Regions from separate parts of the Weizmannia sp. FSL W8-0401 genome, predicted to be linked through region 3. Evidence: riboswitches for the same ligand, from Rfam matches in the RefSeq annotation. Region 3 holds a riboswitch; each other region holds the start of a gene.
The links. Region 3 has a riboswitch for thiamine pyrophosphate ahead of NSU00_RS03220 (MTH1187 family thiamine-binding protein). Riboswitches for the same ligand answer to the same signal wherever they lie in the genome.
Positions count from the first base shown of each region.

Region 1: another riboswitch for thiamine pyrophosphate. It lies ahead of NSU00_RS07330 (ABC transporter permease); the one in region 3 lies ahead of NSU00_RS03220 (MTH1187 family thiamine-binding protein).
Region 2: another riboswitch for thiamine pyrophosphate. It lies ahead of NSU00_RS07280 (3-oxoacyl-ACP reductase); the one in region 3 lies ahead of NSU00_RS03220 (MTH1187 family thiamine-binding protein).

Region 1 is NZ_JBBPAG010000001.1:1,541,780-1,544,044, forward strand. Features, by position in the region: partial or broken gene NSU00_RS07325 (IS4 family transposase) at 1-717, shown strand, start outside; TPP riboswitch at 1,077-1,188, shown strand; gene NSU00_RS07330 (ABC transporter permease) at 1,435-2,199, shown strand; gene NSU00_RS07335 (ABC transporter substrate-binding protein) at 2,211-2,265, shown strand, end outside.
Region 2 is NZ_JBBPAG010000001.1:1,529,467-1,531,731, reverse strand. Features, by position in the region: gene thiM (hydroxyethylthiazole kinase) at 1-487, opposite strand, end outside; gene NSU00_RS07280 (3-oxoacyl-ACP reductase) at 500-1,261, opposite strand; TPP riboswitch at 1,328-1,439, opposite strand; gene NSU00_RS07275 (GNAT family N-acetyltransferase) at 1,488-1,913, opposite strand; gene NSU00_RS07270 (GNAT family N-acetyltransferase) at 1,904-2,265, opposite strand, start outside.
Region 3 is NZ_JBBPAG010000001.1:698,677-700,941, forward strand. Features, by position in the region: gene NSU00_RS03215 (amidase) at 1-283, shown strand, start outside; TPP riboswitch at 1,062-1,165, shown strand; gene NSU00_RS03220 (MTH1187 family thiamine-binding protein) at 1,247-1,570, shown strand; gene NSU00_RS03225 (ABC transporter permease) at 1,521-2,265, shown strand, end outside.

The DNA.
Region 1 (2,265 bases), 840 kb from region 3:
AAGGAGTGAATGCTTCCTACGTCTTGTTTGATTCCTGGTTTTCTAGCCCTAAGATGTTTCATCAGTTGCGTGAAATGGGACTTCATGGAGTAGCCATGGTGAAACGTTCTAAGAAAGTTTATTACCAGTTCAACGGTGGACTGATGGATGTGAAAACGATCTTTAACACCCAGAAGAAACGTCGCGGACGTTCACGCTATCTGTTATCCGTTCTTGTTGAAGCAGTTGACGGGGAAACGTCGGTGCCAGTCAAACTCGTTTATATCCGCAACCGCAATAAACGAAATGATTACCTTGTCTTGGCGACAACGGACACCCGGCTCTCTGAAGATGAAGTTATTCAGCTTTACGGAAAGCGCTGGTCGATTGAAGTATACTTCAAGATGTGTAAATAGTACCTCCGCCTGGCAAAATATCAAGGATTGTCTTATGACGGTATCTTTGCACATACCGCTCTTGTCGCAATTGGTTACTCAATCCTTGCAGTCCAACACCGTGAACAGGTAGATGATCGGACCCTGGGTGAGTTGTTTTATCTCATGGTTGATGAACTTACTGACATCACCTTCGCAGAAGCGATTCAACAATTGATTGATTTATTTAAAGAAGCTTTTAAGGATGAGTATATCCTTTGTGAAGAAGTACTAAATACTACTTTGAGCAATTTAAAAAAAGTTATCTGTCAGCTATCAAAAACACCTAATTAAAGCAGCTTAGCTCTAAATTAGACGGGATAACCGCAGTGGCGACAAGGAGTTTGCACGATTTTCGTACTTTCAAGTTTTAGTTATTAATATCATGGCCTGGGAATCGGAAATTTGCAAGGCCAGTATCATGGTACAAAAAACGATCAGGCCCATTTTTAAAACGGGAAAGCCGGAGAGAAAGCGGAATCCTTCAGTTAGCGCGAACTTTTCCCGATGTTCAGGATCTCTTTTTACCGGGGCCTGTAATGTTGGCTCCTTTATTCCAAACAGCAGGAGGGCAGAAAGGGAAGAAAGAAAATTGAATTAAAAAAAGCCTGCACCACTTTACACAGGCAAATAGAAAGCCTATAATGGAAGAAAGTGAATATTTCAGACTACTAGGGGTGCCCGGATTGGCGGGCTGAGAGAAAAACATTTGGTTTTTCAACCCTTTGGACCTGATCCGGATCATGCCGGCGTAGGAAAGTAGGGATTTTGGGAAATTTTCTTGCTTATTAAAGTCAGGTCTTTTACAGGCCTGGCTTTTTTCTGTTGGAAGGGAGGGAAAATAGCTGCTTTTAGGGCGGTAACCGGAAAAACCTCGTCAATGACGACGGGCAGGAAGAAATAAAAACAAAAAGTAGGTGGAAGATTGCTATAGCAGGAAAAAATTCAAATGGTTGAACGGGCTTTGGAACGGTTTGCAGCTTGTACATATTGGAAGTTCGGATGAAAGGAGGTTTCCTAAATGAAGTGGCGAAAATGGCTGGGGGATTACGGACTTTTTTGCGTTACGATGCTGGTCTTGATAGCCGGCTGGCAGTGGGTCATACAGAAAGGGGTGATCCCGTCTTTCATTTTGCCGTCCCCTACCCAAATCTATGCATCTTTCATAGAAAATCACAGGCAACTAATAAATGTGCATTTGCCTGCGACAGTGGAGGAAGTCGGCATCGGTTTTCTTTTATCTGTTGCGGGTGGAGTGATGATCGGTGTCATCATGTATGTCTCCAAAACGGCTGAAAAAATCTTTTATCCGTTTCTTGTTATTTCGCAAACGATCCCGCTTGTCGCCGTATCACCTGTTTTTATGATGTGGTTCGGCTATTCAGTTTGGAGCAAGGTAGCGATTATTGTGTTAACGGCTATCTTTCCGATTGTAATCAGCACTTTTGACGGATTAAAAACCGTCGATCCCGCCTATCTGAATTTGTTTCGGACAATGGGCGCCAGCCGTTGGGATATTTTCCGAAAACTTTCTGTCCCGATGGCCCTTCCCCAATTTTTATCCGGCTTGAAATTATCGGTTGTATATTGTGTCAGCGGGGCAGCGATCGGGGAGTGGCTTGGCGCAACTGCGGGGCTTGGCTTTTTTAGCAAGCGAATGTCTGGGTATTTGCAGTCGGGCGCTGTTTTTTCGGCCGTTTTTCTTTTGGCTGCACTCGGCATGGGATTATTTTTGCTTATTTATGGGATGGAAAAAAGCTTATTGAAAAACAGAACAAAAATTTAGGGGGATGTTCAATGAAGAAACGATGGGTAATGGTCGCTGTACTGGCGTGTATGCTAGGTGCCTGCA
Region 2 (2,265 bases), 830 kb from region 3:
TAGTATGAAGCGTTTTTGCCGCTTTTAAAGCGAGTTCGCCCGTATCCAGGCTGGTATCTCCTGCATCGACGCCTTTAACTTTGGCATCTATTCCGACCAGATTGGCGATTTCTCCGGCATTTCCCCTGATGGATGTGAAGCGGATTTCTTTCAGCAATTTTTTTGCCGTTTCTGTCCGGTAACGGGTTGAACCGGCAGCTACCGGATCAAGGACGACCGGAACGCCATTTTCATTTGCAGACTTTCCCGCCAAAATCATGGCTTCGACGGCTTTTTCATTCAAAGTGCCGATATTTAATACGACCGCATTTGCCGCTTTCGCCATATCGGCAACTTCTTCCACCGCATCGGCCATTACCGGAGATGCGCCAAGTGCCAGCAGCCCGTTTGCTGTGAAATTAGCCACCACAATATTCGTGATATTATGGATAAGCGGATTGGCTTCCCTGATTTTTTCAAGCAGTTCAATTGGTTTTTCCTTTTCCATTTTCATTCCCTCCTAATCCATTACAAGTCCGCCGTCAACGACGAGGTTTTGCCCGGTTACCGCCCTGGCCCATGGCGATGCAAAAAACAACACGGCATCCGCAACGTCTTCCGGTTCTGTCACCCTTTGCAGCGGGGTTGTTGCCTGAATCAATTGAAAAACCTCTTCAGATGTGGCCGCACTTGCATCCGTCGTTTTCAGAAGGCCGCCGGATACCATATTAACGGTAATGCCATATTGCCCCAGATCTTTCGCCATGCTCCGGGTGAAGCCGAGGAGCGCAGCCTTGCTCGTATTGTAATCATGGTAGGCGACAACCGGATTTTGAAACAGGTTTGTGCCAATATTGATCACCCTGCCGAAATGCAGCCGTTTCATTCCCGCAAGGCCGGCCTGGATGGTATTTAATGCGCCGCGAACCGCACCTTCCATCTGCAGGCTGTATTCCTCCCACGAAATCCGGGAAGCATCGTGCCGGGATTCCGGATCAAAGCGGAAATGCACAAGGGCATTATTTACAATCGTCGTGACAGGCCTGGAAAAATAAGCTTCGGCCTGCCGGAACATCTTTCTTACCTGGACCGGATCCCTTACATCCGCCTTCAGGGCAACCGCTTTTTCGCCTAAAATATGCTGAAGGTCCTTTGCCTTCCCCTCACTCTCAAAATAGTTGATGACAACGCCCGCCCCCTCTCTTGCAAAAGCTTTTACAAGCGCCTTGCCCAACCCCCTGCTTCCGCCGGTGACGGCAACCACCTGCTCATCGAGTTTCATTTGTCCCACCCCTTTCCATGCAAAAAAGCCAGGCCCGAAAAGACCTGACTTTATCAGCAAGAAATTTTTTACAAATTCCTACTTTCCTACGCCGGTATGATCCGGATCAGGTCCAAAGGGTTGAAAAACGCCGGTTTTTCTCTCAGCCCGCCAGATCCGGGCACCCCTAGTAGTTTGAAAGATTATTTTTTAGCTATTATATCCCTTTCCAACGAAGATGTAAAGTTTACAATCTTTTTAAAAAAACATAACTGACTTTATCATAATCCATTTTTTCTTCATAAAACCGGTGTGCGTCTTTTCTCTGCAGGCCGGATGACAGGGATACAATGCCGTATCCGTTTTCGCCGGCCTGTTTTTCCACATGCGCCAAAAGCCTGGCGCCGTACCCTTTTGATCTGTGCGCTTCATCCGTCACCAGGTCGCATACCCAAATAAACCGCCCGTTGTACAAGGTAATCATCGGCATATAGCCGGTTACCGCCACAATGTTTCCGTCATCTATTACTGCGGCCATCTTGTAATCCGATTTTTCTGCCGCCTCTTCCACCAGCTGGAGATAGTGTTCTTCGTCCAAATGTTTACGCAGCTGTTTCATCACCGGAAACGCTGCTTTCCACTCTTCCCGGTTTGCAAGTTCTTTTATTTCCATCTGTATATCCCTTCTTTGCCTAAATGGTAATGCATAATAATCAATTCGCCTTTTTTTCCAAACATCCTGCCCCCTTCATCCACAAACCCGGCTTGTCTGTACAAATTTTGGGCAGCAACATTTTCCGTATTCACCCCAAGAACCATCTGCTCTATTTCCGGAAAATGGGTACGGACAAAATGGGGCAGCTGTTTTAAACATTGCCTGGCGTATCCTTTTCCCTGCTGGTGGAAATCGGTTGAAAACGTCCGCAGCAATATGGCATGCGGATGACTTGTATATGGCCTGGCGCCATTTTTTTCATGAAGCACAAAAAAGTTTGTGATCATGTTATGGCGGACTGCAACAACAG
Region 3 (2,265 bases):
GCGGGATCGTTTGTTTGGTGTTACCGGGCTCCCGAAAGAAAAGCAGCAGGCACTTGTCTATGATATGTTTGAACCGAGCTTAACGTTTTCCCCGTTTACGCAGCTCGCTAATTTAACCGGGCAGCCGGCGATCAGCCTGCCGGTTCATGTAACAGCGGCCGGGCTTCCTTTAGGGGTACAGCTGGTTGCGCCGAAAGGAAATGAACACTGGCTGCTGGATGTCGCATATGCGCTTGAACAGTCGGAACTTTGGGTTGGCATGCAGGGAAACCCTTGCCTTTAAAGCATGAATAAGAGGCGTTACTTACGCACGGGTCGGAACGTCTACGTTAAGGAAGGCAGTAGTTTTTACGTGCCTATCTTAGCAGTGTCATCTTACGTTAAGGAAGCCCGCCAAAAAGTCATGCTTTCTTAATGTAGAGGCGTCCTACGTTAAGGAAGGCTGCCCAAAAGCCCCGCTATCTTAACGTAGGGGCGTTCTATGTTAAAGAATGCCACTAAAAAAGCCCGCTTTCTTAATGTATAGGTGTTCTATGTTAAGGAAGGCCGTCAAAAAGTTCCGCTATCTTAACGTAGAGCCGCTCTATGTTAAGGAAGTCCGAAAAAAAGACATGCTATCTTAACGTAGAAGCGTTCTATGTTAAGGAAGCCCGCCAAAAAGTCATGCTTTCTTAATGTAGAGGCGTCCTACGTTAAGGAAGGCCGTCAAAAGGTTCCGCTATCTTAACGTAGAGCCGCTCTATGTTAAGGAAGTCCGAAAAAAAGACATGCTATCTTAACGTAGGGGCGTTCTATGTTGAGGAAGTTCGCGCAAAAGTCAGCTTCCTTCACGTAGAGCCATTCTATGTTAAGGAAGGTCGTCCAAAAGTCCCACTTTCTTAACGTAGAACCGTTCTACGTTAAGAAAGTCCGCCAAAAAACCCGTCTACCTTAACATAGAAGCCTTGCCGTCCCAGGGTGATTCTTTACCCAGGCAGACAATGGCTGGCTTGCGCACCGCACCATCGTATTGAAAATTTTTTGCCAAAAAGGATGGTTTTCATGTTACAATAAAATTACAAGAAAAAAAGCAGGGGAGCCGGTTTTGGCTGAGAGGATGCCGTTTTGCATCGACCCTTCACCTGATCTGGATAATGCCAGCGTAGGGAGTCTCATATTGAAGCATGTTTCGGCATGTTTTGGATGGACAGGCTTTCTTGCGCATGCAATGAAAGCTTTTTTATTTGAAAAAAAGGAGGAAAATTTGATGGAAAAATCGAATCAAGTAACGGTTTCTTTTTCAGTTGTTCCGCATATTAAAAGTGATGACTTATACGGTGTCGTCGACCGTGCGATCGAAGTTGTTCAAAACGCCGGCGTACGTTATGAAGTCGGGGCAATGGAAACGACGATGGAAGGCGATCTTGACGAACTGCTTGGGATCATCAAAAAAGCGCAGGATGCTTGCGTCCAAGCCGGTGCGATTGATGTCATCACATCGATCAAAATCCATTACCGGCCAAGCACCGGGGTGACAATGGATGAAAAAATTGCAAAATATCGCGAACAAGCGCCGCAGCCGGTTCGTTAACACGGCGCTCACGGCTGCCTGGCTCATTTTTTTGCTCTTCGTCTGGCAAGGGGTAACGGCCGGCTTTCATATCAGTGAATGGATGCTGCCAAAACCGACGGAAGTATGGCAGGAATTGAAAAATCTGCAATGGATGGTTTGGCCCAATATTTGGCAAACTGCAAAAGAAGTATTGATCGGGCTTGCCTTTTCCATTATGATTGGCGCAGCGATTGCCGTTTTTATGGATATGGTTCCCGTTTTCCGGATGCTGGTCCGGCCGCTACTAGTCGTTTCGCAAACAATTCCGATTGTGGCGATTGCGCCGCTTTTCATCGTCTGGTTCGGATTCGGGCTCCAGTCAAAAGTTATTGTGGTCATTTTAATCTGCTTTTTCCCGCTGGCATTGAGCATTCTGGAAGGGTTTCAAACGGTGGATGATGACTTGGTGAAACTGTTAAAGACCATGCATGCTTCAAAAGGGCAAATTTACATGAAAGTCAAATTTCCGGCTGTGCTCCCTTACTTTTTTTCAGGTTTAAAAATTGCCGTTACATATAGTGTGATGGGTGCCATTATCGGTGAGTGGCTCGGCGCAAGCGAAGGGCTCGGCGTCATGCTGACAAGGGCGACAAAATCTTTTATGACTGCCCGCTTGTTTGCCATCTCCGCTGTCATCATTGGGCTCACATTTCTTTTATACGGCGCTGTTGAAT